Regions from separate parts of the Rhizobium sp. 3T7 genome, predicted to be linked through region 1. Evidence: riboswitches for the same ligand, from Rfam matches in the RefSeq annotation. Region 1 holds a riboswitch; the other holds the start of a gene.
The links. A riboswitch is a leader RNA that binds a small molecule or an ion and turns the genes downstream of it on or off. The one in region 1 is predicted to bind S-adenosylmethionine.
Positions count from the first base shown of each region.

Region 2: linked by a shared signal. The riboswitch ahead of metA (homoserine O-acetyltransferase MetA) and the one ahead of K9B32_RS02840 (O-succinylhomoserine sulfhydrylase) in region 1 are both predicted to bind S-adenosylmethionine.

Region 1 covers NZ_JAIQXS010000002.1:11,082-26,091, reverse strand. The annotation lists gene K9B32_RS02880 (putative nucleotide-diphospho-sugar transferase) at 1-487, opposite strand, end outside; gene K9B32_RS02875 (hypothetical protein) at 915-1,256, shown strand; gene K9B32_RS02870 (hypothetical protein) at 1,286-1,762, shown strand; tRNA gene K9B32_RS02865 (tRNA-Gly) at 1,796-1,869, opposite strand; gene K9B32_RS02860 (HlyD family secretion protein) at 2,132-3,517, shown strand; gene K9B32_RS02855 (hypothetical protein) at 3,555-4,862, shown strand; gene K9B32_RS02850 (glycosyltransferase) at 4,847-7,018, shown strand; gene K9B32_RS02845 (2'-deoxycytidine 5'-triphosphate deaminase) at 7,037-8,131, opposite strand; SAM riboswitch at 8,204-8,282, shown strand; gene K9B32_RS02840 (O-succinylhomoserine sulfhydrylase) at 8,328-9,512, shown strand; gene apaG (Co2+/Mg2+ efflux protein ApaG) at 9,714-10,106, shown strand; gene K9B32_RS02830 (Hsp33 family molecular chaperone) at 10,107-11,102, opposite strand; gene argF (ornithine carbamoyltransferase) at 11,195-12,112, opposite strand; gene K9B32_RS02820 (aspartate aminotransferase family protein) at 12,155-13,351, opposite strand; gene K9B32_RS02815 (GcrA family cell cycle regulator) at 13,780-14,313, shown strand; gene phoB (phosphate regulon transcriptional regulator PhoB) at 14,396-15,010, opposite strand, start outside.
Region 2 covers NZ_JAIQXS010000006.1:193,700-208,709, forward strand. The annotation lists gene K9B32_RS11650 (ABC-F family ATP-binding cassette domain-containing protein) at 1-1,662, shown strand, start outside; gene K9B32_RS11655 (DUF5666 domain-containing protein) at 1,804-2,421, shown strand; gene K9B32_RS11660 (ABC transporter ATP-binding protein/permease) at 2,426-4,252, opposite strand; SAM riboswitch at 4,403-4,480, shown strand; gene metA (homoserine O-acetyltransferase MetA) at 4,516-5,439, shown strand; gene K9B32_RS11670 (aldose epimerase family protein) at 5,578-6,600, shown strand; gene K9B32_RS11675 (GntR family transcriptional regulator) at 6,714-7,487, shown strand; gene K9B32_RS11680 (SIS domain-containing protein) at 7,484-8,515, shown strand; gene nagA (N-acetylglucosamine-6-phosphate deacetylase) at 8,515-9,666, shown strand; gene K9B32_RS11690 (SIS domain-containing protein) at 9,681-10,409, shown strand; gene K9B32_RS11695 (hypothetical protein) at 10,552-10,698, shown strand; gene K9B32_RS11700 (hypothetical protein) at 10,788-10,940, shown strand; gene K9B32_RS11705 (beta-ketoacyl-ACP reductase) at 10,937-11,662, opposite strand; gene K9B32_RS11710 (acetyl-CoA C-acetyltransferase) at 11,732-12,913, opposite strand; gene phaR (polyhydroxyalkanoate synthesis repressor PhaR) at 13,149-13,721, shown strand; gene K9B32_RS11720 (hypothetical protein) at 13,725-14,129, opposite strand; gene rpmF (50S ribosomal protein L32) at 14,278-14,463, opposite strand; gene K9B32_RS11730 (glutathione S-transferase family protein) at 14,620-15,010, opposite strand, start outside.

The DNA of each region.
Region 1 (15,010 bases):
GGTCGCACCGTTCTTTCCACACTTCCAACAGGCGCAGCGTCGCCGCAGTGTCATGCAGCAGGATGGTCGCTGAAATCAACCGGTCCGCTTCTCGATAGACCGCTAGATCGCAGTTGTAGGTCGCCAAAGCCGGCCAAGGATCTCGGTGAAACACTGCATCCACGTCTACATAAAGCAATGGGCCGCGATGGTTCCTACGCGCCTCGAGGAGAAAGGTGGGCTTCAGCGCTGCGTTGCGGACCCAACTGCCGGTGCTGTCCACGGCAGTTGTGTGAACGGGCAACCCAAGCCGTTGGGCGGATGCTACCATCCGTGCGGCCTCATGCTCGTAGAACGAATTTGACGTATAGAAGCCAACAATCTCCCCATGCGTGGCCGGGGATATTATGATCTGCGAATCGTTCGGGAACGGTACAATATGATCACGATACTTGGATTTGGACGCGCTAAATAAATCGATGAATCGATAAACTAAATTGGAACTCATTTTGTGGGGATCCATTAAACTCGGAGGAGGGCCTGCAAACGCCCGGCTACCTTGATCGCGCGATGCTCGCAAGGCAAATTTTCTTGATCAAAAGAACCCCAACCATTGTGAGGGCCATGTGACGCCTTTGCCACGCAGTGCCTTTTCCTGGAGCAATCAACCAGGCGGCACCTGCCAGCTCTCCCTCCAGTGAAGGGCTGGGTGACCCCGCGGCAACCTTGCCCCCCATTCGACCACGAAGATGGACTGTTCCGTTCTAGGACCTCAGTCCGAGGATACAAGGACTTTGGTCCTAAACAATGGAACGACAGGAACTCTCGGATGTTCCGACCGTTAATTGCGCGGAGGAGTCCGATCTGCCGGCCTCCCCGATCAACAGGCAGAGGCGACGCACTTGCGAAACGGCCTAGTTCTATCCTTGATTCTCATGTTTCCTGCCGCCGCATTCGCGCAGTCGACGGATCTTGAAGCAGCCTGTCGATCAGTCGCCAAGGGCTTTTTCATGATGGACAAGCTTGCCGTCGGAACCGTTCAATCCTTTCCGGAACTGAAGCCGCCGGGCGTGAGGATGACCTATTCCACTCGACAAGGTACTGCGCCCGCCGACATGGCCGACACATTCGAATGCGAGTTCGACAAGACCGACAAGCCGCATCACCTCGTGAGGTTCTGCGTATCGAGCACGTGCTATTCGCCGAACGAGGCCGACGGCGACCGGAAGCGCCGTTTCGAAGAGGCGCGAATTCTGCTAGAGCGGTCAGAAAAATGACGCTCCGGCTAGCTCGGAGGAAAGAAGGCATGACCGCGGGCCAACGAGAATGGATCAATGAACACGACGATCAGCCGGCCGCAGTCCTCCTGCATGCGGTGAAGATCGCGTTCAAGGCGCACGCGGAACAGACCGACAAAGCCGGCGGGCCGTATTTCCTACATTGCAAACGAGTAGCGGATGCTGTCGAGGGTGAAGAGGAGCGCGTTGTCGCGTTCCTGCATGACGTTATCGAAAAAGGACCTGGTTGGACTCTGGATCGCTTGCGGGACGAAGGTTTCAGTTCGGCAGTCATCGAGGCTATCGACGCACTGACCAGACGACCCGAGGAAGGTGATGACGAGTTCGTCATGCGGGCCCTGAGAAACGCGCTCGCCCGTCCGGTCAAGGTCGCCGATCTCAAGGACAATCTCGCGCAGGCCGAGAAGATTGGATCGGACCCAGGCAAGTATGAGAAAGGACTGAAAATCGTCGCGCAGATGTACAGTCATCCCGCCGGAACCTGATCAATCGGCGGTGGTGGTACGAGTCTCGTGACTTGGAGCGGGTGAAGGGAATCGAACCCTCGTATTCAGCTTGGGAAGCTGCTGCTCTACCATTGAGCTACACCCGCACTAAAGCGAGACTTTCTACAGATGATCGCCGCTGTCAAGCGGCCAAACACCAATGATCGCAACAAGCATCTCAGATATTTGCAGCCCCGTGCGGTTCGCGGAGCGCATCCGAAGCTACCAATCAATACTTCTTTTTCATAATAAAATACCGTTTACCGCAAATAACATGAATGTTATAAGCGCCAATACATACAAAACAAAAGTTACTTTGGAAACGCCCTTCAATTCATCTGAATCATGACGATGTCAGGACTGAAGAAAATGAAGGACGCAACTACAGGCATTGATCAACGCGATCACAGGATACTTATAGTATCTCGAACCCTCGGCTACTCGTTCGCGTTTATGCTGGTTTTCATCATCGCGATGGCGATGATCCCTAATCAGTTTTTCATCGTCTCGACGCGCGCAGTCGTCAACGCTCCCGTACAAATGATTGCCTCGCCAATCTACGGCAGGGTAGACAAGATTTCGCTGCAAGTCGGGCAAGTCGTCAATCTCGGCGACGTGATGGCAACGGTTTCCAATCCCAATCAGGACCAAACGTCGTTGACGGGGCTTCGGCTCGAGAAGCTCGACTTGGCGGAGAAGCTCAACAATACGACGAGCGTTGTTGCCGAGCGCAATGAGCAATTGGAGAAGGTCAAAGCCCAGATCACCAGCGTGAAGGACGGCGTGCTTAGTGAGCTAGCCGCGGTGATCGACAATTCAAAATCCACAGTCCAGACCTACGAGGCACGCCTCAGCGAACAGGACGCTCTGCTGCAGCGGCAACTGGTGCTCCTGAAAAAGGGCCTCGTCTCGGAAGCGAGTATCGAGCCGCAGCGCCAGAAGCGGAATGCGGCCCAATATGAACTCGACGCAGCGAGAGGCGAACTGCGCCGCAACGAGATCGTCCGATCGCTTGTCAGCCGCGATATCTATACCGGGGGTACCGTTGCCGCCAACCTTCTGACGCTTGAGATGCAGCGGTCGAAGCTTTCCGGCGATATCGCCGAAGACACCATAGAAATCAATCAGATGGCGGAGCGCAAGCTGCAGGTCGAAAACCTCATTGGACGCGAAGAGGGGCGCCTCGGCAAGACCGGCGCCGCAGACGTCGTGGCCGAGCGCCACGGCCAAATCGTCAGCGTGGACGCGTCCTTCGGTGATTTCGTCATGCAGGGACAGCCGGTCGCCAAATCGCTCGATTGCAATGACGCTTTTGCTGCCGCCGTCTATCGGAGCCGTGACGTAACCTCGCTTGAGATCGGCATGCCGGCGGTGGTCAATTTCCGCAGCCTGGGGGTCAAGCGAAGCGCCCACATCTACAAGATCGTTCGATACTTCAATTCGGGTCCCGAGAATCGGTATTTTGCAAAATTCCCGGAAGCCGAAGGCCACGAAGTCTACGTACTGGTCAAGATGGATGAGCCGGCAGCCGACGAGGCGACGACGGCGCAGCGTAGCAATGACAAATTCTTCGGATGCCACGTCGGCGAAGACGTCATCGTTTCGCTCGGAGAGACGATGGTCTCGCGGGTGGCCCGGTATTCAAGGTTAGCCGTCAATACGATCTTTTCCCGCAGCAATATCCTCTCCGCCTCGACGCTATTCGACAAGACCGTCCGTCCACGCGCTGCGAGCGCCCAGACCGCAGCCCCATAACACCACGCCGATCTCAACCGTTGTATGCGAGGCAGGAATGAAGCGTGCGAAGTGGTCGATACCAAACTTGCCGGTGCTTGCGTTCGCACTTGTTGGCACTGCGCTCTTCGCCTCTTCCGCAGAGGCTGATGATGAACAACGCAGGCAGTTGGCTTGCTCGCTTTGTGACGGCATGGCCGCACAAATGAGCGGTGAGCCGGAACAGCCTTTCATCTTTCGTAGCTTCGAGCCCGCGAACGGCGGCTCCGCGCTACACCCGGCGCTCGAAAATACGGGCTTTACCTACGACAATGCGGTCGCCTTGATGGCCCTCTACGGCTGCCAGCGAAAGAAGGAGGCGCGCCGGGTTGCCGACGCGCTTGTGGTCGCGCTGGAAACCGACCGTAACTACCACGACGGACGCCTTCGCAACGCATATCGGTCGGGACCGGTCATCCCAGGCAAGGAAGGGATGCTGCTGCCGGGTTACTGGAATGCGACCAGCAATTCCTGGATCGAGGACGGCTACCAGGTGGGCTCGGCGACGGGCAGCACGGCGTGGAGCGCGCTGGCGCTGCTGATGGCCTTTGAGGAAACAGACCAGCCGGCCTATCTCGATGCCGCCCGTAAGATCATGGACTGGATTCATCGAAGCACGGCAGATCCCCGCAACGTCGGCTACTTCGGCGGCTACTTCGGTCACGAGCCAGCGCCCGAGCGCATCACGTGGAAATCGACCGAGCATAACCTGGACATCTATGCAGCGGACAGTTGGCTTGCCAGCCTCGACAGTGGTGGTGACTGGCAACATCGTGGCGACAGCGCCCTGCAGTTTCTGAAGGCTATGTGGAATGAAGGCGAAGGGCGCTTCTTTATTGGCAGCGCACCGGACAGCAACGCTCCGAATATCGCTACGTCGGGGCTCGACGCAGAGCTTTGGCCGCTGATTGCCGTTCCCGATTTCAAGGCCAAAGCCGGCCGCGTGATCGAGTGGACAGAAGTCCACCACGGCGTAGAAGGCGGCTTCGATTTCAATAGCGACCGCGACGGGATCTGGCTCGAAGGAACGGCACAGGCCGCACTCGTGCTTCGCCTTACCGGTCAACCGGCAAAGGCCGAGCCATTGTTCAAGACGATGGAAGCTCAGCTTACGCCAGGCAATCTGATCTACGCGACAGTCAACGAACAGCTGTCGACCGGCCTTCAGGTAGGGCCGAACTCGACGCCAGGCGACTTCAAGTATTACCGTTTGCCGCATATCGGCGCCACGAGCTGGGCCATCCTTGCCGCGCTCGATCTCAACCCCTTTGTCGGCAGCGCGGGCCAGACATCCAATGGCAGGGAGTCCCCATGTCCCCAGAAGTAGTCACGCTGTCAGATTCGATGCTGTTCGCGGCGTTGGCAATTGCGCTGATACTGGGATGCAGCTGGCTTCTCGACAGTCGCCGCGGTGCCGACCGGATTATCTTCGGTTCGATCCTCATCGTGATGTTGTCGAACTACCTATATTTTCGCCTCACGAAAACCTTGCCGGACTTCGAATGGAGCGCCTACGCGATTTGGCCAAGAATCTACTTGTCGTTCGAGCTTGTCGTGATCTTCTACACGGTCTTGTCGATCGTCTTCTTCTTTCGACGAACCGACCATCGCGGCGCGGCCGACGCCAGCGAGGCATTGCTGGCAAGACTTGCCAGACAGCCTGCCGTGGACATTTTCATCTGCACCTACAACGAAGAGCTATCGATTCTGGAGCGAACAATTCTTGCGGCCAAGGCGATCGACTACAGCAATTTCACGGTCTGGGTGCTGGACGATGGACAGCGAGATTGGCTGGAGGACTACTGCGCCGAGGTCGGTGTCCGCTATCTCATGCGCGAGGACAATGCCGGCGCCAAGGGCGGCAATATCAACAACGCCATACGACAAACGGCGAAGGAGACCAACGCCCCCTTTATTCTGATTCTCGATGCGGATTTCGCGCCGCAGCGTGCGATTCTGAACCGTACGGTGGGCCAGTTCGTCAATACGGACATCGGCCTTATTCAGACACCGCAGTTTTATTACAACGCCGACCCTGTCCAGCATAACCTTTTGGCCTCGAAAGCTTGGGTCGATGACCAACGTATCTTCTTCGATGTCATGCAGCCGTCGAAGGATGGCTGGGGGACCGCTTTCTGTGTCGGGACGTCGTGCGTCGTGCGTCGGGACGCCTTGGCGATGATCGGTGGCATGCCACAGGAGACGGTAACCGAGGATATCCACCTGACCTATCGCCTGCTTCAGAAGGGACTGAAGACACGCTGGCTGAACGAGCGCCTGAGCGTCGGCCTATCGGCCGAAAGCCTCTCCGGCTACATTACGCAGCGCTGCCGTTGGTGCCTTGGCACCATCCAGGTAGCGCTTCTTCGCGATGGTCCCTTCCTCGGCAAGGGCTTTACCTTCATTCAGAGGATGCACTACTTCCACGGCCTGCTCTTCTGGTTCTGCCGCCCATTCATCCTGCTGCTGATGGCAGCACCGCTGCTCTACTACTTCCTTGGCCTGCCGGCCATCCGCATGGAGCCCGAGGCCTTCTTCCTCTACGCGCTGCCGATGGTCGCCGGCATGTGGGCGTTCCATGCCTGGGTCTCGGGCGGACGCAGCCTGCCGCTCTTTACCGAAGTGTCGCAAATGGTGTCAGCCGTGCCGATCACCATCGCCCTCTTCCATGCGCTTCTTCATCCATTCGGTCGCCCCTTCAAAGTGACGGCCAAGGGTGAGGACCGCGGGCGCGTCGAAATCATTTACCCGATTGCCGGGACATTCCTTTGCGTCATCGTCCTGACCTTTGTCGGGATGCTGAATGGACCGCTGCTTGGAACCTATAATGACCTCGACGGCTTCAGCGTGGCATGGGGCATGGTCGTGATGGTTTACGCCTTCGTGTCACTGCTCGTCTGCATCGAGCTTCCAAGAGAGGCGCTGGACGACATCCAGTTTCCCCTGGATCGCCAGGGGCATGTCGCCAGCCGCGGCAAATCCTCGGCTTGCACCCTCGATACAATATCGATCCACAAGGCAAGGATAACCCTGCAGGATGAGGCCGCCTTCGCCGAAATGCGATTGGGCGATATTTTGATCTTTACGCCGTTCGCAGACTTCGATGTTGCCGGCCAGGTGGCCGCGATGGACAGGGCTCGATCAGGCGTGTCAGTGTCCATCGTCGGTATCAGGGACCGGCGGGATGCCTGGGAAATCAAGAAAACTCCGGAGGAGGTTCGCCAGAAGATGGTACAGCGGATCTTCAGTGAAATGCCGGAAGTCATGCCAAGGCGTGCGTATCCGCTCGCGGCCGGAAGAGGACTCTGGAAGCGTATGTTCGCGCGCCCATCGATCCTTGTCGGCGATCTGGAACAGCACACGGTCACGGCCCGAACTCAGCAGGGCTCAAGACGATCCTACAGGCCGCCGCCCTTCATCACCCGTCGGACACCGCTCTTGCAAATCGGCAACAGGAACGTTGCCCCACCCCTGGCCGAATAATAGCGAACGCCAGGACGCTCAGATGCGGAAGTGCTTCGAGAGCTTCAGGCCCTGGGCTTGATAATTGGAGCCGAGGCCGGAGCCGTAAAGGCTTTCTGGGTGTTCCTGCATGTGTTCGTAGACCAGGCGGCCAACGATCTGGCCGTCCTCGAGGATGAAGGGGACCTCGTGGCTGCGGACCTCGAGCACGGCGCGGCTGCCGCGGCCGCCGGCAGGCGCATGGCCGAAGCCGGGGTCGAAGAAGCCCGCATAGTGCACGCGGAATTCGCCGACCAGGGGATCGAAAGGAGTCATCTCGGCCGCATAATGCGGTGGCACATGGATGGCTTCGCGGGAGACCAGGATGTAAAACTCGTCCGGATCAAGGATCAGTTCGTTGCGGCCACGGCTATAGAGCGGCTCCCAGAAGTCATAGATGTCGTGTTGTGCTTTCTTGTCGACATCGACGACGGCGGTGTGGTGCTTGCCGCGGTAGCCGATCAGGCCGTCCTTGTCGCCGGCAAGGTCGATCGACAGGGCAATCCCGCCACCCGATACATTCGGCTGCTTGCTGGCAACCAGCGTTTCAGCATCGTGCAGCGCCAGCAATTCGGGCTCACCAAGCAAGGAATGACCGACACGGAATCGGATCTGCGACAGCCGCGAGCCGCGACGCACGACGATCGGGAAGGTGCGTGGGCTGATTTCGAGATAGAGGGGACCAGAATAGCCGGTCGGAATCTTGTCGAACTCCTGGGCGTAGTCAGTGATGACGCGCGTGAAGATATCCAGTCGTCCCGTCGAGCTCTTCGGATTGGCCGAGGCCGACATATCGGCCGGCAGGTCGAGGCGCTCCATCAAGGGAACGATATAGACGCAGCCGGTTTCCAGCACGGCACCTTCGGAGAGGTCGACGACGTGAAGGCTCAGACGATCGAGCTTGTCGGACACGAGATGGGATGGGCCTGGCATGAAGCTCGCGCGAACGCGAAACGCCTTGGCGCCGAGCCTTAGGTCAAGGCTTGCCGGCTGGATCTGGTCGTGATCCAAATCGCGCTCGGAGCTGAGGCGCCCAGCCTCAAAGAGCGCGGCAATCGCACGATCTGCCAAAATTCCTGTTACGCGAGCCATCATGCCCCATCCATATTTGTCGCAGACAAAACCAAACTCAAGGAATTGACGCAAGCACAGAACGGCAGTATTGCAGCTTTATCCCGTGGTGATTTGGCCGGTCGGCTTGCAGCCACGTTAAACAAGTGGCTAAAAGGACCGGGTGCAAAACCGGTCTGCTTTCGCGGCCGGTTTTTTTGTTGTTTGAAAGTGGTGATTCATGAGCAAAACCTGGCGCCCGGCAACCCAACTCGTCCACGACGGTTCGCTGCGTTCGCAATATGGCGAGACCTCCGAAGCAATCTACCTCACGCAAGGCTTCGTCTATGAAAGCGCGGAAGCGGCAGAAGCACGCTTCAAGGGCGAGACAGAAGGCTATATCTACGCCCGTTACGGCAGCCCGACAAACGACATGTTCGAGAAGCGCATGTGCGCACTCGAAGGCGCCGAAGAAGCCCGCGCTACGGCATCCGGCATGGCAGCCGTTACCGCCGCAATCCTTTGCCAGGTGAAGGCCGGTGACCACATCGTTGCCGCCCGCGCGCTCTTCGGCTCGTGCCGCTGGGTCGTCGAGACGCTGGCGCCGAAATACGGTGTCGAGTGTACGCTGGTCGACGGCCGCTATCTGGAGAACTGGGAAAAGGCGGTCCGCCCGAACACCAAGGTGTTCTTCCTGGAAAGCCCGACCAACCCGACGCTCGAGGTGATCGATATCGCCGGCGTCGCGAAGCTCGCCAACCAGATCGGCGCCAAGGTCGTCGTCGATAACGTCTTCGCCACTCCGATCTTCCAGAAGCCGCTGGAGCTCGGCGCCCATATCGTTGTCTATTCGGCCACCAAGCACATCGACGGCCAGGGCCGCAGCCTCGGCGGCGTGATCCTCTCCGACCGGGAATGGATCAACGAGAACCTACAGGACTACTACCGTCACACCGGCCCGGCGATGTCGCCGTTCACAGCCTGGACGCTGCTGAAGGGGCTGGAGACGTTGCCGCTACGCGTCAAGCAGCAGACCGAAAATGCATCGAAGATCGCCGACTTCCTGGCCGATCAGCCCAAGGTCGCCAAGGTCATCTATCCCGGCCGTAAGGATCATCCGCAGGCCGACATAGTCGCCAAGCAGATGAAGGGCGGCTCGACGCTCGTCGCCATCGAACTGAAGGGTGGCAAGGAAGCAGCCTTCGCGCTTCAGAACGCGCTTGATATCGTCAAGATCTCCAACAATCTGGGCGACGCCAAGAGCCTGATCACGCACCCGGCGACGACGACGCACAAGAACCTGACCGACGAGGCACGCGCCGAGCTCGGCATCTCTGGCGGCACCGTTCGTCTCTCCGCCGGCATCGAGGACACGGACGATCTGATCGAGGATTTCGCCCAGGCGCTCGCCAAAGTGAAGGCCTGATCGGCCCATATCGGCCGGGTCACCCTCCGATCCGGCCGACTGCCATACGCGCTTCTGCCACACGCGAAATGGGCTAAAATTGGGCTTAGCGCGCGAAACCTCTAGCTATTACAGGCATTAGGGCGGTGATCGCCTATCGGTTTATTGACGGATCGACCGGCGTATAAGATACCGGTAACGTATGTTGACTATGGTGTAGGCATGTACCGCGCCCTTACACGAGACATTGAAGTCGTCGTCGAACCCTTTTATCTGGAGGAGCAATCCGATCCGGAGGACGATCGTTATGTCTGGGGCTACAAGATCGTCATCAGCAACAATTCCGACAGGACCGTACGGTTAGTGAACCGCTACTGGAACATCACCGACCAGAACGGAATCGTCGATGAGGTGACGGGCGCCGGCGTTGTCGGCGAACAGCCGCGGCTTGCGCCGGGCGATACCTACGAGTATTCCTCGGGCTGCCCGCTGGATACGCCATCAGGGCTGATGTTCGGCCACTACCAGATGGAAACCGACGAAGGCGAGCTTTTCGATGTCGCAATACCCGCCTTCTCGCTGGATTCGCCAGGGCTGCTCAGAGTCCTGAACTGATCACTCAGCAGCCAGCGCCACCTCTTCCACTTCGAAGCGATAGGTCGTCGAGCAGAACTCGCAGGTGACCGAAATCGCGCCGTCTTCCTGGCTGGCATCGATTTCTTCGGCAGAGAAGCCCTTCAGCACGCCCTTGATCTTCTCGCGCGAACAGCTGCAGCGATCGAAGACCTCACGCGGTTCGTAGACGCGAACGCCGCGCTCGTGGAACAGCCGGTACAGCAGCCTCTCGGTGCCGACCTGCGGATCCGTCAACTCGTCGGCATCGATCGTGTCAACGAGCGAGCGGGCTTCCATCCAGGCATCGTCTTCCTTGTGGGAACCGCCGGCCGTGTCGCCGTCGCCGCCGTGAAGATCCGGCTGGCGCATGCGCTCCGGCGCTTCCGGCAGGAATTGGGCGACGAGACCCCCTGCCCGCCAGCGGTGACGCGGCTTGCCCGCTTCGTCGCGGTCGAAGAGCTCGGCAGCGGCAAGACGCACCCGCGTCGGGATCTGTTCCGATTGGCGAAAATAGGTGCCGGCAATCTCCTCGAGGGTGGCCCCGTCGAGCGCAACGATTCCCTGATAGGGCTGGGTGAATTTGCCCTGGTCAATCGTAAACGCCAGCATGCCCTTGCCGAGCAGCTGTTCAGGCTCGATCTGCCCGGTGGCGATGGCCTTGTCGAGGAGGCCCTGGTCGAAACGCGCATAAGCACGCACGTTCTCGGGCGTCGAGAAATCGCAAACGAGCAGGTCCACCGGGCCGTCGCCTTTGGTCTGCACCGTGAACTTGCCGTCAAATTTCAGCGACGTGCCGAGCAGCACCGTCAGCACGACGACTTCGGCAAGAAGCCTCGCGACAGGCGCGGGATAACGATGACGCTCAAGGATCGCGTCCAGCATCGGCCCGAGCTGGACGGCGCGTCCACGCACATCCAGGCCTTCGACCTGAAACGGAACGACGTGATCATCGCCGGCGAAATTGAACTCGCCGAGGGCGGCTGCAGGGTCTGCCATAGTCTTCTCCTAGTCTGAGAGCGGCAGACGAGAGTGTCCATCCGCTCGCGCGGCCAACGAGCCTTCCGGCCAAACGTGGCATCCAGTATGGTTCAGATCGCGCCCAGGCACCAAGCAAGAATCGACTTCTGCGCGTGAAGACGGTTTTCCGCTTCATCGAAGACCACGGATTGCGGGCCGTCGATCACCTCGTCCGTGACTTCCTCGCCACGATGGGCAGGCAGGCAATGCATGAACAATGCATCCTTGCCGGCCTGCGCCATCAAAGCCGAATTGACCTGATAAGGCTGGAAGACGTTGTGACCCCGGGCCCGATGTTCCTGATTCATGGAGACCCAGGTATCAGTCACCACGCAATCGACGCCGGCGACCGCACGGTCGGCATCATGGCAGAGCATGATTTCGGCGCCCTCATTGCGGGCCCAGTTCAGATAGTGATCCTTTGGCTCGGAACCAAGGGGGACCGCCATATTCATACGATAGCCGAAACGGGCAGCCCCTTCGACCAGCGAATGCAGCACGTTGTTGCCGTCACCGGTCCAGGCAATCGTCTTGCCCTTGATGGGTCCGCGATGCTCCTCGAAGGTCATGATGTCAGCCATGATCTGACAGGGGTGCGTGTCGTCGGTCAGCGCGTTGATGACGGGAACGGTCGCATGCTCGGCCAGCTCCAGCATGCGGGCATGATCGGTGGTGCGGATCATGATCGCATCGACGTAACGTGAGAGTACCTTCGCCGTGTCGCCGATGGTCTCGGCACGGCCAAGCTGCATTTCGGTGCCCGACAGGAACAGCGTCTCGCCACCCAACTGACGCATGCCGACATCGAAAGACACGCGGGTACGGGTCGAGGGCTTCTCGAAGATCATCGCCAGCATTTTGCCGGCGAGCGGCTTGTCACCTTGCCCGGCCTTGAAGGCCTGCTTGCGGGAGATGGCGTCATTCATGATGAGCCGCAGGTCGGATGACGCGACGGCGGAGAGATCGAGGAAGTGTTTGGGGGAAGCCATTGTCTTTACCTATCACGCCCGCCGTCCGACAGGCATTATCCATTAAGCCGTCTTCTTGACCTTCGAAGCGCGCACGCTTTCGGCAGCGCGTTCTAGGCGGGCAAGGCCCTCGCGGGCCTCGTCAGCGGTGACGACCAGAGGCGGCAGAAGACGAATAACGTTGTCGCCTGCGGGAACGCCGAGCAGATGGGCGTCACGGATTGCCTGCAGCAGCTCGGAAGACGGCACGGCAGCCTTGACGCCGAGCAGCAGTCCCTCGCCGCGAACGTCCTCGATGATATCAGGATAGCGATCCTTGAGCGAGGCCAAGCCTTGACGGAAAACCAGCGAGACGTCGCGCACTTGCTGCAGGAAGCCGTCCGCGAGGATCACGTCGAGCACGGCACTACCCACAGCCATGGCAAGCGGATTGCCGCCATAGGTGGAGCCATGTGTGCCAGCCTTCATGCCGGAAGCGGCCTCTGCCGTCGCAAGGCAGGCGCCAAGCGGGAAGCCGCCGCCGATGCCCTTGGCGACTGCCATGATGTCGGGGGTGGCGCCGGACCATTCATGTGCGAAGAGCTTGCCGGTGCGACCCATGCCGGTCTGCACTTCGTCGAAGATCAGCAGCAAGCCGTGATCGTCGCAGATCGCGCGAAGCGCCTTCAGGAACTCGTTGGCCGCCGCACGGACGCCACCCTCGCCCTGAACAGGCTCGATGAGGATCGCGGCCGTCTCGCTGGTGATGGCGCTGCGAACGGCATCGAGATCGCCGAACGGAACCTGATCGAAGCCGGGCGCCTTCGGGCCGAAACCTTCGAGGTACTTCTCTTGGCCACCGGCAGCAATCGTCGCCAGCGTACGACCATGGAAGGCACCTTCAAAGGTGATGATATGAAACCGCTCGGGATGGCCCTTTGAGAACTGGTAGCGGCGCGCGGTCTTGATCGCGCATTCCAGGGCTTCCGCGCCGGAGTTCGTAAAGAACACCTTGTCGGCGAAGGTCGCCTCGGTCAGCCGCTTCGCGAGCGTTTCCTGACCCGGGATCTCGTAGATATTGGACAGGTGCCAGACCTTGTCGGCCTGCTCTTTCAGCGCGCCTACCACATGCGGATGGCTGTGGCCGACGGAGGTGACGGCAACGCCTGCGCCGAAATCAAGATATCGCTCGCCCGTTTCGGTGATCAGCCATACGCCCTCGCCTCGCTCGAACCGCAGCGGGGCACGAGAGTAGGTATCGTAAAGCGCGGCTTCAGCCATGGCGCGATCTCCTGTCATTGACTATAAGCGGCCGGACTCCGGCTAAGGAAAGCGGGTCCGGAAAATTAAAAATGCCGCCTTTCGGCGGCGAGCAGCACTATTTACTTTTCGCACTGCAATGTCAACAAAACTGAGGTTTTCCTGCATGCGTCAAGCCGCCATCTGGAGGTGCCGGAGCTATCAACAACTAATGTTGCAGAAATGACTCTCTCGCCCAGCAAGTTGGGGAAAACTTGAAATTCGATTCGCCGAGATTCAACCGACTCTTGTCACGGAGTCAGCCTCACACTAGGTTAAAACTCAATTACTAGACTGCATGCGGCGGAACTAGTCACCAAAATCGAGCAAGCGTTTCTTGCCTCGGATACGTCCGGGGCAACGGTGAAGGATTCTGCCTACACCAACGCTAATAAGGCGGAGACAGGGGCATGAACTGGACAGACGAGCGCGTTGAAAAACTGAAGAAGCTGTGGTCCGAGGGCCTGAGCGCCAGCCAGATCGCAGCGCAACTTGGCGGTGTAAGCCGTAACGCCGTCATTGGCAAAGTCCACCGTTTGAGTTTGCCCGGCCGCGCCAAGGCCGGAGGCTCGACAACCACTGTCAGAACGCCCAAGCGCACGACATCCGCGCCGCGCGCTCCGAACTATGCATCTCGCGTCACTACGCGCACCGTCACCCGCCAGCAGGGTGCGACGATGCTCAAGGAAGAGATCGAAATCGATGCCATCGAGGAAATCAGCTATCGTCCGGCCGCAAACGTCGTCGTTCCGATTTCTCGCCGCCTCGGCCTGACGGAACTGACCGAGCGCACCTGCAAGTGGCCGGTCGGCGATCCGCTGAAGGACGACTTCCACTTCTGCGGCTGCGAATCCCCGGACTCCTCCCCTTACTGCACCTATCACCAGCGCATGGCCTATCAGCCGGTCAACGAGCGCCGCAAGGCCGCCAACCGGGTCGCCTGACCCGGAAGCCGGATAAGGAACAAAGAAACGGGCCCTCGCGGGCCCGTTTCTTTGGACGGTGTGGATGCCTCCCAGGAGAGCTTTAGGCTTCCATGGAATAGCCGGCACCGCGAACGGTGCGGATCACGTCCTGCATGTTGGAGAAGTTCAGCGCCTTGCGCAGACGCCCGACATGAACGTCGACAGTACGCTCGTCGACATAGATGTCATGACCCCAGACGCCGTCGAGCAGCTGGGAGCGCGAGAAGACACGGCCAGGGGATGCCATCAGGAACTCGAGAAGCCGGAATTCGGTCGGACCGAGGCGGACTTCGCGGCTCTTGCGATGAACGCGGTGCGTCTCGCGGTCAAGCTCGATGTCGCCGCACTTCAGCAGCGTGGAAAGCACTTCCGGCTTGGCACGACGAAGCATCGCCTTGACGCGGGCGACGAGCTCCGGTGTCGAAAACGGCTTGACGACGTAGTCGTCGGCGCCGGTGGAGAGGCCGCGAACACGCTCACTCTCCTCGCCGCGAGCTGTCAGCATGATGATCGGCAGGCGCTCCGTTTCCGGCCGCATGCGCAGGCGACGGCAGAGCTCGATGCCTGATACGCCCGGCAGCATCCAATCGAGGATCAGAAGATCCGGCGTGCGTTCCTGCAGCCGGATCTCAGCCTCGTCGCCGCGAAGGATTGTGTCGACCTCAAAGCCTTCAGC
Region 2 (15,010 bases), on a different contig from region 1:
GAAGCGCAGTCGGGTGAGGTCTTCCGTCACCCGTCCTCGACTGTCCGCTATCTGGAACAGGCCCCTGATTTCGCGGGCTTCAGTACCGTGCAGGCCTATGCCGAGGCTGGACTTGGTCCTGGTGACGACCACTACCGCGTGACTTATCTCCTCTCGCATCTCGGGCTGACCGGCGAGGAAGACCCAAAAAACCTCTCAGGCGGCGAAGCGCGCCGCGCCGCGCTTGCGCGTGTGCTTGCACCGGAGCCCGATATCCTGCTCCTCGACGAGCCGACCAACCATCTCGATCTGCCGACCATCGAGTGGCTGGAAGGAGAACTGCAAAAGAGCCGCAGTGCGCTCGTCCTGATTTCCCACGACCGGCGCTTCCTCGAGAAGGTCTCGACCGCGACCGTCTGGCTGGACCGCGGCACCTCGCGCCGGCTCGACAGGGGCTTTGCGCATTTCGAAGCCTGGCGCGACCAGGTGCTGGAAGCAGAAGAGCTCGAACAGCATAAGCTCGGCAAGGCAATCGAGCGCGAAGAACACTGGCTGCGTTACGGCGTCACTGCACGACGCAAGCGCAACATGCGCCGCCTCGGCGACCTGCAAACCATGCGTTCGCAGTATCGCGGCCACAAGGGCCCGCAGGGCACCGTGCAGGCAACAGTTTCCGACGCGCAAGAATCCGGCAAGCTCGTCATCGAAGCCGACAAGATCACGAAGACTTTCGGCGATCGGCCGATCGTCGCTCCCTTCTCCATTCGCGTGCATCGCGGTGATTGCATCGGCCTCGTCGGCCCGAACGGTGCCGGCAAGACGACGCTCCTGAAGATGTTGACCGGACAGCTCGCACCGGACAGCGGCACGATCAAGCTCGGAACCAATCTGGAAATCGCGACGCTGGATCAGAAGCGCGAAGACCTCAATCCGGACGAAACGCTCGCCCATTACCTGACGGATGGCCGCGGTGAGAACTTGCTCGTCAACGGTGAACAGAGGCACGTGACGGGCTACATGAAGGAGTTCCTGTTCCAGCCTGAACAGGCACGCACGCCGATCAGGAACCTTTCTGGCGGCGAGCGCGCGCGGCTCATGCTGGCCCGCATTATGTCGCGTCCGGCAAACCTGTTGATCCTCGACGAACCGACCAACGATCTCGATATAGAGACACTGGATCTGCTGCAGGAAATCGTTGCGGGCTTCCCCGGCACCGTCATCCTCGTCAGCCACGACCGCGACTTCCTCGACCGCACTGTGACCTCGACGATTGCGCCGGCCGTCCCGGATGCGCCTGACGGGCGCTGGATCGAATATGCGGGCGGCTATTCGGATATGCTTGCGCAGCGAAAGGGTGCCGTCGAAGAGCGAAGGAAGGCCGAAAAGGCGGCGGAACGATCGAAGCAGCAGGATGCAGCAGCTTCCGCCGAGACGGCGAAAGGAAAGGGCAAGCTTTCCTACAAGCAGAAGTTCGCGCTCGAAAATCTCCCGAAGGAAATGGCCAAGGCCGAAACCGAGATCGCCAAACGCGAGGAGCGGATGGCTGACCCCGGCTTGTTCACCAAGGACCCCACCACATTCAACCGTCTGGCGGCCGAGATGGAGAAGCTCCGGGACAGTCTGACGAAGATGGAAGAGGAATGGCTGGAGCTTGAGATGCTGCGGGAGGAATTGGAGAGTTGAGGCACCCCTCGGGCCCGCTCAATCCGACCTGTCTGTGCCGCGCGAACTGGCTTTCACGTTTCATTGATTCGTCAGCGTTCGACCGGCAGGACTAAGCTGCGCCCGTATCCGCAGCTTGCACGACGGCAAGGAAAGCAGACTATGCCACACAATCTTAAAGCATCTACCGCGCTCGTCTGGGCCGCGGGTTTCCTCGTTATTGCGTCGCACGGCGCGCTTGCCCAGGAAGCGCAACGCGTGCGTGGCGCGATTGAAAGCCTGAGTGGCAACACGTTGGTGGTCAAAACACGCGAAGGCGCCGAGCAAACGGTGACACTGAAGCCGGACTGGAAGGTTCGCGGCATCAAGAAAGCCTCCGTCGAAGACATCAAGCCGGGCGATTTCGTTGGCGTAGCATCGCTGCCGAAAGCTGATGGCGGCGACGGCGCTCTTGAAGTGCTGATCTTTCCGGCCGCCATGAAGGGAACCGGAGAAGGCAGTCGCCCTTGGGACCTGAAGCCAAACAGCACGATGACCAACGCGACCGTCGCGAAGGCCGTGAAGGCGGTCGATGGCCACACGATCACGCTCACCTATCAGGGCAAGGAAAAGACGATATCCATCGCCGACGACACACCGATTGTCACCTTCGCCCCTGCCGGAAAGTCAGACCTTGTTGCAGGAGCGCGCGTGATCGTGATGGGTGAAAGAGCACCTGATGGCGCAGTGTCCGCCGCTAACGTCACGGTCGGCACGAACGGGGTCGTCCCGCCGATGTAGGCGATCAGAGTGCTGGTGCGGGCGCGTTCGGCGCTTTTGCCACTGCCTTCACTTCAGGCTTCGCATGCAGAGCTTCGAGATGCAGTATGCGCGGCTTGAAGGTCTCAACATAGACGTCTGACCGACCGATGTAGATCATCGCCGCGCCGGGCATGGAGGCAAGGACCTCCATCATCGTGGACTGCCATTCCGGCTCCATGCCTTCCAACACTTCGTCAAACACGATCCACTTCGGTCGTACGAGAAGCAGGCGAGCAAAACCGATCGCACGCTGCTCGTCGGAATCAAGCAGCTTGTCCCACCGCGCCCGGGTATCAAGGCGGGAAACCAGATTGTGGAGTCCTGCCTTTTCCAGTGCCGCCACGACATCGCCGTTCTGATAGGTGTCCGCAGGCTCGGGAAACGCCAGCGCTTCACGAAGTGAACCACCCGGGATGTAAGCCGATTGCGGGACGAAAAGCATGTCGTCCGTGGGCGGCAAGCCGATCTTGCCGCCACCACACGGCCAAAGTTCGGAGAGTGCAAGAAAAAGCAGCTTACGGTTCACGTTGTGATCGCCGTTGATCATGACCTTTTCACCGGCCTTGATCGTCACCGCACTCTCGTGCATGCGGAAGCCGCCGCACTGGTCGATCTCTTCGCCAATCTTGGAAGCGATCCGCACGTGCTCCAGCGTTAGTGTTCCGGGCGGGCTGCGCTCGTAGCTGATCGTGCCTCTGAGATTGATCTCGTCGCTCATAGTGGTGAGCGCTTGACGAAAATCGGTGACACGCATCAGCGTGGCGCGCCATTCGGCAATGGGACCGAAGTTCGCGACATACCAGCGAAGGGCCGTGTTGACCTGGTTGAAAGCACCGACCGACACCATCAGCTGGCCAAACGTCAGTCCACCGGAGAAGTAGGCGGGCGCAGCGACGATGATCGGGATGACCACGACAAGCCAGCCGTAGCCGGCCGATACCCAGGTGAGGTTGACGTTGGCCATCGCCACCCGCTTGATGACGGCAAGCACCGCGCTGATATCGGTATTGATGCGCTGCTGCTCATTCTCCTCGCCGCGTGCCACCGTAATCGCCGGCATGTTCTCGTTGGCATGCATCAGCGCAAAGCGAAGTTCCGCCTCCTTCGAGAAGCGATCCGCGTTCAGCTTCACAAGCTTGCGGCCCACCAGCTGGCTGAGAATGGATGCGGATGCCGCATAGAAGATTGCGGCCCAGACCATATAGCCCGGAATGGAAAAGGAACGGGTACCGAAATGGAAGACAAAGCCGCTGGAGAGGTCCCACAGCACGCCGATGAAACTGATGAGCAGGATCGTCGCCTGCACCAGCCCGATCATCAGAGTCGTCGTGCTTTCCGCCAAGTTGCGTGCATCCTCGTGCAAGCGCTGGTCGGGATTGACGCCGATGAGACCGCTGGCCGAAAGCCGAAGCGCACGCTTGCGCTGGAGCCATTGATTGACGAGATCGCGCGTCAACCCTTCGCGCATATAGAGCGCGGTCATTTGGTTTAGCCATGCCTGTACAACGTTGAGCAGCAGCAGCATGCCTGCGATCAGCGCAAAGACCTTCAGCTGACGGAAGAAACCAGGCAGATCGCGCCGCGCGATGCTGTCATAAAAGGGCGCGTTCCACTGGTTGAGGATGACGGTCGCATAGGCAGTGGCGAGAATGATGGCAATCAGCGCGGTCGCGATCACCAACACTCTTCCCCGCACGGGCGAATGCCAGAAGGCCGAGAACATGACCCTCAGGCGATAGCCCAGGCTCAGATCGTATCCTACTCTGTCCTGCCCTTGAATGCTTGGCCTGCCTTCGAGGTCATCTGCCATTACGCGTCCCTAGTCATCATTCTACTTCAATAAACATGGTGTTTCGCTGTGTCCACCAACAGATTCTAGCAGTCATTAACGCGGCAGTGACTTCATATCGACCCCACCCTTCGTTTGAGCAATTGATTCGCGGGTCGAGTGACGCTATTTAAGACACTCCGTGGTGATTTGGCCGGCCGGCTTGCAGCCACGTTAAAAAAGTTGCTAAAGGGCCGCGTGCGGACCGATAGCGATGTATTCGTTGTTTTGATCGAGTGACCGCAATGCCCATCAAGATCCCCGATACCTTGCCTGCGTTTGAAACCCTGGTTCAGGAAGGCGTGCGCGTGATGACCGAGACGGTGGCTATCCGTCAGGACATCCGGCCGCTGCAGATTGGGCTGCTCAACCTCATGCCGAACAAGATCAAGACGGAATTGCAGATGGCCCGCCTCGTCGGCGCGTCTCCGCTGCAGGTGGAGCTTTCGCTCATCCGCGTGGGCAACCACAAAGCAAAGAACACCTCGGAAGACCATCTTCTCGCCTTCTACCAAACGTGGGAAGAGGTGAAGCACAGGAAATTCGACGGCTTCATCATTACCGGCGCGCCGATCGAAACGCTGCCTTATGAGGACGTGAACTATTGGGGCGAAATGCAGCAGATTTTCGACTGGACGGAAACCAACGTCCATTCGTCTATGAATGTCTGCTGGGGCGCGATGGCTGCAATCTATCACTTCCACGGCGTTCCCAAGTACGAACTGAAGGAGAAGGCCTTCGGTGTCTACCGGCACCGGAACCTGAAGCCGTCATCGGTCTACCTCAATGGCTTCTCCGACAATTTCGAGGTACCGGTCTCGCGTTGGACCGAAGTCCGCCGCAGCGATATCGAGAAGTCGGACAACCTGGAAATCCTGATGGAGTCCAGCGAAATGGGCGTCTGCCTCGTACACGAGCGGAAGGGCAAGCGGCTCTACATGTTTAATCACGTGGAGTATGATTCGACGTCGCTTTCTGATGAGTATTTCCGCGACGTGAACGCTGGCGTGCCGATCAAGATGCCGCACAACTACTTCCCGCACAACGATCCCTCACTGGCGCCGCAGAACCGCTGGCGCAGCCATGCGCACCTGCTCTTCGGCAATTGGATCAACGAACTCTACCAAACGACACCTTACGACCTCAACGAGATCGGCAAGGCCGCGTAACGCCGGCTAGCGTTGCTCAAACGGAGGCGCAGTGCACCGATCAGGCGGCCGTTCTTTTTTAAAGCACACCGGTTGCGGTTTGCCGCAAATGGGGGCAGGTTCCCTGCCTCAATCAAAGGCACATCTGGACGGGTCGTCATGACGCAAATGTTGAAGCGGGAAATTTTTGGGCAGACTAAGTCGGGCGAAACTGTCTATCGCGTCGAGATCAAGGGTGGCGGGCTGACGGCCAAGATCATCAGCTGGGGCGCCGTAATACAGGACCTCCGCCTTGACGGCCACGATGCGCCGCTCATGCTTGGCTTCGATGATTTCGACAGCTATCCTGCCCATTCCTCCTACTTTGGCGCAACTCCCGGACGTTGTGCAAACCGTATCGGCGGCGGCAAATTCACGCTGGATGGCAAGCCTTATCAGCTTGATCTCAATGAGAACGGCGTGACTCACCTTCATGGCGGGAATGACAATATTGCCAAGCGGAACTGGACGATCGTCGAGCACGATGTCGACCGTGTCGTGCTGAAGATTGTCGACCCTGACGGGCGCGGCGGCTATCCCGGCAACTGCGCCATCCAGGCAACCTACTGGGTGCACGGCGACGGCGAACTCTCCGTAACCTACGAGTCGACCAGCGACCAGCCGACGATCGCCAACGTTTGCCAGCACGCCTATTTCAACCTAGATGGCCGCGATGACGCGCTTGGCCACGACATCATGATCGCAGCCGACAGCTACCTCGTCACGAATGAACGGCAGATCCCGACCGGCGAGGCTCGGCCCGTTGCGGGAACCGCCTTCGACTTCCGTCAGATGTCACCGATGAAGCGGTTCGAGGGTAGCGAACAGGCCCTCTACGATCACAATTTCTGCCTTTCCAACGAACGCACAGCAAAGCGCTCCGTCGCGCTTGCCCGAAGCCTGAATTCGGGCGTTTCGCTGGAAGTGCGCACGACGGAGCCTGGCGTGCAGTTCTATGCGGGCTTCAAGCTCAATGTGCCTGTCCCTGGCCTCGACGGGCGCAAGTACGGCCCGTTCGCCGGCTTCTGCCTGGAAACGCAAATCTGGCCGGATGCAATCAACCACGAGGGCTTTCCCGACGCGATCCTCCGCCCGGGCGAGGTACTGCGTCAGGAAACGGACTACATCTTCTCGAAGAGCTGACGCGAACAGATCGCTCCAACCGACAAACCCTCGCAGGCTACCTGCGAGGGTTTTTTTGTTCCGAAGTCATTTTTGACTTGCGATTGGTTCTAGATAGGTTCTATCTCTATGGCATGGATAGAACCAGTCTGATCGCCGAACTGAACAGTCGAGGCCTGCGCGACAAGGCGCTCACAGGGCCGCTTTACAAGCGGTTGGCGCAGGCTCTGACGGGCCTGATCCAGGAGGGACTGCTGAGACCTGGAACCGCGCTTCCCGGCGAGCGGGATCTCGCCGAGGCATTGAAGGTCGGACGCGTTACAGTCCGCACAGCTTATCGCGACCTGATGAATGCAGGCACACTTGAATCCCGGCATGGAAGCGGCACCTTCGTTTCCAGCAAGGTCGAACGCATGGAACAGTCGCTATGGCGGCTTTCTTCCTTCTCCGCCGACATGCGCTCACGCGGTCGCGCGCCTGCGGCTCGGATCTTGTCTCGAACCGTCAATACGCCATCTCCTGATGAAGCCTTTTTGCTTGGCCTCGGGCTTGATGAACCTGTGCTGCGCCTGGATCGTCTGCGTCTTGCCGACGGTCTGCCGCTTGCGATCGAACGTGCTGTCGTGCCGATTAAGTTCATTGGAGAAAATGCCGGCGGAGAAGGATCTCTGTACGAGGCGCTCGCGGCGAGCGGCCACCGCCCCGTTCGAGCCCTCCAAAGGCTCACGGCTGTGACGCTCGATCCGTCGTCGGCGGCGGCGCTAGACGTGAAGGCGGGTGCGCCCGCCTTGCTGATCGAACGCGTCTCGCGCCTGGAAGACCAACGCGTCGTCGAATACACCCGCTCCCACTATCGTGGCGATGCATATGATTTTGTTGCAGAATTAAGAATCGGAGAAGACCTATGAGTGAAAGCCATTCGCTGATGTTGCAGGAAGCAGGCCAGTCGCCGGAGGTCATCGCAACGCTGCTTCAGAAAGAAAAGCCGGCCTTCGACGAAATTGCGAAACTGTTTGCATCAGGCGCTCCGACCGTGGTGACGACGGCAGCACGCGGGTCTTCCGACCATGCCGCGACCTTCTTCAAATACCTCTTCGAGATCACCTGCGGCGTGCCAGTCGCATCGGTCGGTCCGTCGATTGCGTCAGTCTATGGCGCGTCTCTACATCTGAAGGGCGGCGTCCACTTCACGGTGTCGCAATCCGGCGCAAGCCCCGACATCATTGCCTTGCAGGATGCCGCAAAACACGGTGGTGCGACGACGATTGCGGTCGTCAACGTCACCGATAGCCCGCTCGCCAAGCAGGCTGACATCGTTCTCGGCCTCAATGCAGGCCCGGAGAAGAGCGTAGCGGCGACCAAGTCCTTCATCGCCTCAGTCGCCGCGCTTTCCGGTGTCACGGCTGCCATCAGCGGCAAGCGCGATCTCCATGCATCCTTGGAAAAGCTACCGGAAGCCCTCCAGGCGACCAGTGGGATTGATACGAAGGCAGCGGAGGATGTACTTTTCGAGGCCAGTTCGCTCTATACGGCCGGTCGCGGCCCCGCTTTCGCCATTGCGCTCGAGGCAGCTTTGAAAGCCAAGGAGACGGCCGGCCTGCATGCAGAAGCCTTCTCGCTTGCCGAGCTGATGCATGGCCCGATGCGTCTTGTTCAGCCAGGTTTCCCGATCGTCGCCTTTACGCCTGATGATCCAGCATTCAGCAACAACGTCCAGGCGCTTGAGCGGCTGCGGAAGCTCGGCGCGACCACCGTGCCGTTCTCGACCCAGCCGGTCTCTGGCATCAATCTGCAGGTGCCGACGACGGGCAGCGGCCTGCTCGACCCGCTCGTTTCCCTGCTCGTCTACTACCGTCTGATAGAGTCGGTCACGCGCCGCAAGGGCTTCGACCCTGACAAGCCAGCCAACCTGCTCAAGGTCACGGAGACGATGTGATGGTTCGCAAAATCTTCTCCGGCGCGCGGATCTTCGACGGTCAGCGCTTCCACGACGACAAGGCGCTCATCGTCTCGGACGGGCGCGTCGAGAGCATTGCGTCGACAAGCGAACTGCCAGAGGGCGAGCATACGCGCTTTGAAGGTGGCGTGCTTTCGGCAGGCTTCATCGATGCGCAGGTGAATGGCGGTGGCGGCCGAATGCTCAACGACGAGCCATCGGCAGCCTCCATGTACATGATTGCCGATGGTCATCGACCCTACGGCACGACTGCATTGCTGCCGACGCTGATCACCGATACGGCGGACGCGACCGCCGCGGCGATCGAGGCGGCCAAGCAGACCGTCAAGACGAACCGCGGCGTAGCTGGCCTCCATCTTGAGGGCCCGCATTTGGCGCCGGCCCGCAAGGGAGCCCACCTTGCTGAACTCATGCGGCCAGTCGAGGATAAGGACGTTAAAGCGTTCATCGCGGCCAAGGAAGCGATCGGCACACTGCTGGTAACGATGGCGGCCGAACAGGTCACCGCAAAACAGGTACGCGAACTCAGTGAAGCCGGCATCACCGTTAGCATAGGCCATTCCGATTGCACCAGTGAGGCCGCGGAGGCATGCTTCGACGCTGGCGCGCGTGGCGTCACCCACCTCTTCAACGCCATGAGCCAGCTCGGCCATCGTTCACCTGGCCTCGTCGGCGCGGCCATCGATCATCCTTCGGTCTGGTGCGGCATCATCGCCGACGGCCATCATGTTGATCAGAAGGCGCTTCGGACCGCTCTTCGTGCAAAGCGGGGCGAGGGCAAGCTCTTTTTCGTCACCGACGCGATGTCGCTGGTTGGATCGGAGCAAGATTCCTTCACGCTGAATGGCCGGACCGTCCGACGCGAGAGAGGTGGCTTCTGTTCGAAGCTGGTCCTATCCGACGGCACACTTGCCGGTTCCGACGTCGATATGGCGTCGACCATCCGCTATGGCGTTACCTATCTGGAACTGCCGCTCGCAGAGGCGCTTCGCATGGCGACGCTCTACCCGGCGCGCTTCCTGCGCCTTGAAGACCACGGCCACCTTTCGCCGGGTGCCCGAGCCGATCTGGTGCATCTGACCGATGCTCTCGAGGTCACTCGGACCTTCATCAGCGGCGAAGCGGCCTAGAAATCGAGGACGTGATGACAGCGATCACCGATGCTTACTTCTCCAATCTGATTGGCCGACTCGAGACTTTGAAGACGGAGCTTGCCGAGCCCATGGCTTTGGCGGCCACTGCGATCCTAGAAGCCGCACGCAATGACAAGCGGGTCTATGTGTTCGGCACCGGACACTCGCATATGCTGGCCGAAGAAGTGCACTATCGGGCAGGTGGCCTCGCTTTCACCGTTCCGATTCTCGTTGGCTCCGCGATGCTGCACGAGGGCGCGGTAATCAGCTCCGTCTATGAGCGGACAGAAGGATTGGTGCGGCCGGTGCTGGAGCGCTATGGCATGCAGCCGGGCGATGTCATCATCATCGCGTCGAACTCCGGCGTGAATGCGGCGCCGATCGAAGCCGCCGATTATGGCCGCGAGATCGGTGCCAAAGTGATCGCGATCACATCCGTCTCCTATTCGAGTGCGGTTGCCAACGGCCGACGTCGCCTTGCGGACATCGCCGACGTCGTGTTGGACAACGGTCTTCCTCCCGGCGATGCGGTGATCGGGCTCCCAGGTACGGAGCTGAAAGTCGGTCCGGTTTCGACCGCTATCGGTGCAACCGTCCTCAACGCCATCTTCGCTGACGTCGCTTGGGAGCTGTCGAAAGGCGGCGACGCGCCGATTTATCTCAGTGCCAACATGCCTGGCGCTGCCGCGGTGAACCAACGGCTGGTGACGAAATATCGGCCGCGTAATCCCCATCTCTGAGCGCATGCGATGCCCGATTGTCAACGCCACGCTGACAGTCGGTCGCCAAAGTCCAATCTACCGGACCGTGAGGCTGAGGCGCATATTTCCTTCAAGAATAGCGGCGAGGCCATGTCCCGCCGGCTCGGAAAGGAACGGTCCCATGACCCAGATCATCTTGAATTCAGCGGTCGCCATCCTGATTGCGGCGGCCCTCCTAACGACGGCTACCGCCACTCTTCGCGGCGAAGACCGCGCAATGCAGAAAGTGCCGGTCAGGGCGAAAGCAAAGCGCCACCCAAAGGGCTGAAAGACAGCCAAATAATTCCTCAAATCGGCCCCAATATCGACACCGGGTTGAACGACCAATGCGTCATGGGGAATCCGGAGTGCAGGGCAATGACGAGAATTATCGGTGCAGCCGCAATACTGACCATCGCCATGGCGGCCTATGCGGCATACTTGAATCCATACGATACGCGCAGCCAGCAAGGCCGCTATTCGCAGCAGATCGAGAGCCACGATAACGGCCTTACGGCGTCCATCCGCTAAACGAACAACTGACCGCCATTGGCGCTTAGCGTCGATCCGGTGATGAAACCTGCGTCGTCGGAAACCAGGAAGACGACGCAGCGCGCAACCTCCTCCGGCTCACCGAGACGGCCAACCGGAATCTGCGGAATGATCCGCTCGTTCAGCACTTTCTCCGGCACGGCAAGCACCATTTCCGTACCGATATAGCCTGGGCAGATCGCGTTCACGGTAATGTTCTTGGCAGCACCTTCTTGCGCAAGTGCCTTGGTGAAGCCGAGGTCTCCGGCCTTGGCTGCCGAATAGTTCGCCTGCCCCATCTGGCCCTTTTGGCCGTTGATCGAGGAGATGTTGACGATCCGCCCGTAGCTCCTATCGCGCATGCCACCCCAGACCTGGTGCGTCATGTTGAAGAGGCCGGTGAGGTTGGTATTGACGACCTCGTGCCACTGCTGCGGCGTCATCTTGTGGAACATCGCGTCTCGCGTGATGCCAGCATTGTTGACAAGGACATCGATCGGACCCAGTTCGGACTCGACCTTCGCGATGCCCTCGCCGCATGATGCGTAGTCGGAAACATCCCATTTGAAGACGGGAATGCCTGTAGCGCCATGAAAGGCATTCGCCTTTTCGTCGTTGCCCGCGTAGTTGGCGGCAACCGTATAGCCTGCATTCTTCAGCGCGACGGAAATCGCGGCGCCAATGCCGCGGGTACCACCAGTGACAACAGCCACCCTGCTCATGTTCCGCTCCCTTGTTTGAAGGCCCCGCTATGCCTGCGGGGCTCAGGTTGTGGTTGGATTGCCTGCTATTCAAAGGGCTTCAAAGCACATAGCAACGCCCATGCCGCCACCGATGCACAGCGTCGCCAGCCCCTTCTTTGCGCCACGGCGCTTCATCTCGAAAAGGAGCGTGTTGAGCACCCGCGCGCCGGAGGCGCCGATAGGATGGCCGATCGCGATCGCACCACCGTTGACGTTGACAATCGAAGGATCCCAGCCGAGGTCCTTGTTGACGGCACAGGCCTGCGCGGCAAAGGCTTCGTTCGCTTCGACGAGATCGAGATCGCCGACGGACCAGCCGGCCTTCTCCAGCGCCTTGCGCGATGCCGGGATCGGGCCTGTTCCCATGACCTGCGGATCAACGCCCGCCGTCGCCCAGGAGACAATGCGGACGAGCGGCTGAATACCACGACGAGAGGCTTCAGCTTCGGTCATCAGCACGGCCGCGGCAGCGCCATCGTTCAAGCCGGAGGCATTCGCTGCGGTAACCGTGCCGTCCTTGTCGAAGGCAGGACGCAATTTGGCCATCGAGTCCAACGTCGCGCCGTGACGGATGTATTCGTCGGCATCGACCGTCACGTCGCCCTTTCGTGTCTGGATGACGAAGGGAATGATCTCATCGGCGAAACGTCCAGCCTTCTGCGCGGCTTCCGCCTTGTTCTGCGATGCGACCGCGAATCGGTCCTGCTCCTCGCGCGAGAGCTGCCACTGACGCGCAATGTTTTCGGCGGTGATGCCCATGTGGTAGCCATAGAAAGCGTCTGTCAGGCCGTCCTTGATCATGGTGTCGACCATTTTCATGTCGCCCATTTTGACGCCCCCGCGCAGATGTGCAGCGTGCGGCGCCATCGACATCGACTCCTGACCGCCCGCGACGATGATCTTTGCGTCACCGAGCGCAATCTGCTGCATGCCAAGCGCCACGGCGCGCAGACCCGAACCGCAGAGCTGATTGACGCCCCACGCGGTCGCCTCCTTGGGAACGCCCGCCTTCATGGCCGCCTGCCGGGCCGGGTTCTGGCCTTCGCCGGCCGGCAGAACCTGGCCGAGAATGACTTCATCGACTTCACCGGCCTCAACGCCTGCGCGCTCCAGCGCGCCCTTGACCGCAGCCGCGCCCAGCTCATGGGCCGGAACGGTGGCGAAGGCGCCATTAAATGAGCCAACGGCAGTGCGGCCTGCACTAGCGATGACGATGGATGAACCCGACATGACGATCTCCTCGTTAACTCCACCAGATTAGAGGAAACTGACAAAGCTTCATCGCCGAGTCAAACGACAAGACTCTACCATTCAATTTTAGGGATTGCTTACGCTGTGGCAAATTATCTCTGCCTTAAAAGGGGTTGCCGCATCGCACAAAGAGATTGTCACTGGGCTTCGTTTGCGTCTACATTCCTCGGCGGAGGAATTTCCATAACAATCAGACGGGCTTCGGGAGACTGATATGGCGAAGAATGACGGGCAGATCGTAATCAAGAAATACGCCAATCGCCGCCTCTACAATACAGGCACCAGCACTTATGTGACGCTGGAAGACCTGGCGGAGATGGTGAAGAAGGGTGAGGATTTTACGGTCCAGGATGCAAAGAGCGGCGACGACATTACCCATTCGGTACTGACGCAAATCATTTTCGAACAGGAATCCAAGACGGGCAACACGCTGCTGCCGATCTCGTTCCTCCGCCAGCTGATTACGTACTACGGCGACCAGATGCAGATGGTCGTTCCGAGCTTCCTGGAACATTCCATGCGCGCCTTTACTGAACAGCAGGCACAGATGCGCGAGCAGGTGACGCGCGCTTTCGGCGAAACGCCGATCGGCAAAAACCTGCAACTGCCGATGCAAATGGTCGAAGACCAGGTCCGTCGCAACACCGAGATGTTCCAGCAGGCCATGCAGATGTTTTCGCCGTTCATGACGCCACCGGCCAAGGAAAGCCGCAAGGCGGAAGCAAAGGACATTGATGAGCTGAAGGAACAGCTGCGCGCGCTTCAGAACAAACTCGACAATCTCTAAGCTTCAGAGCCCGATCGAAACATCGCGCCCGGCGGTGCGAATAGATACGGCAAAGCCGCCAATCACATCGATCAACGCAATCGTCATCAGGATGAAGAAAACCTGGGTGGCCGCATCCTGGACGAGAAGAAACTCGACCAGGAAGGCTATGAAGACGAGCATCGACAGCATGTGATTGGTTAAGCTACCGTCATTGCGCGTCGCCTTCAGTATCTCGAAGAACAGGACCGCAAGCGCGACGACGATGAAGAGGTCGCCGAGCGCCATGCTCCACATAGCTCCCGAAATCATCGACAAAACGATGACGTCGTTCTGCAGCGAGGGAAGCCCACCGCTGCCCATAAAGCCCAGCATCGACATATTGTAAAGAATGAATGGAATAGTCATCAGTGGCACGGCATTGAACATATGGCACAGCTCCCCCTCAGCCGGAGAATAGTGCCGTAAACAGCCGCATCACTTCAAGACATCATAAGAATGTATTTGCCGCGGGAAAAAGCAAAAGGCCGGCACTGGGCCGACCTCGCAAGTCCTACTCAGGCAAAACGCAAGTGTATTATGCGCTTTCCTTCGGCGTCAGAACCTGACGGCCGCGATACATACCGGTCTTCAGATCGATATGGTGCGGACGACGCAGTTCGCCGGAGTTCTTGTCTTCAACGTAGGTCGGAGCCTTCAGTGCGTCTGCAGAGCGGCGCATACCGCGCTTGGACGGGCTCGTTTTTCTCTTCGGTACAGCCATTTCTCTTACTCCACTTCACGGGCAAACACATCCAACGGCCAGACTGGCGGCCGAAACGACATATCGCGATTTCGGAAATTTTGCGCGCTTATACATGCCTTGAGGGGGCTTGACCAGTCCCCAAGTTTATTTTTTGGAATTCTGGCGATTCAAGAGTCAGACCTCGTCCTCCTCGACAATCCAGGGCTCGGACCGCGCCGCCTCTTCCCACTTCATCCAGGCCGGATGCGCCTTGACGGCGGCGATATAGCTCAGAGTGTCGCTGGCAGAAACTAGGTCGTAGACATCGAAGCGGCTGACAACAGGTGCGAACATGGCATCGGCGCCCGAAAAAGCGCCGAAAAGGAACGGCCCGCCCGAATGAGCGCGCAAGTCACGCCAAATCGTCTCGATGCGGGCGACGTCGGCCATGACGCCGTCGGCGAGCGCAATCTTGCCCTTCGGCCGCCGGATATTCATCGGGCAAGCGCCACGCAGGGCCCTGAAACCCGACAGCATCTCCATGGAAACGGCCCGCGCCACGGCTCGCTTGTCACGCTGCTTTGGC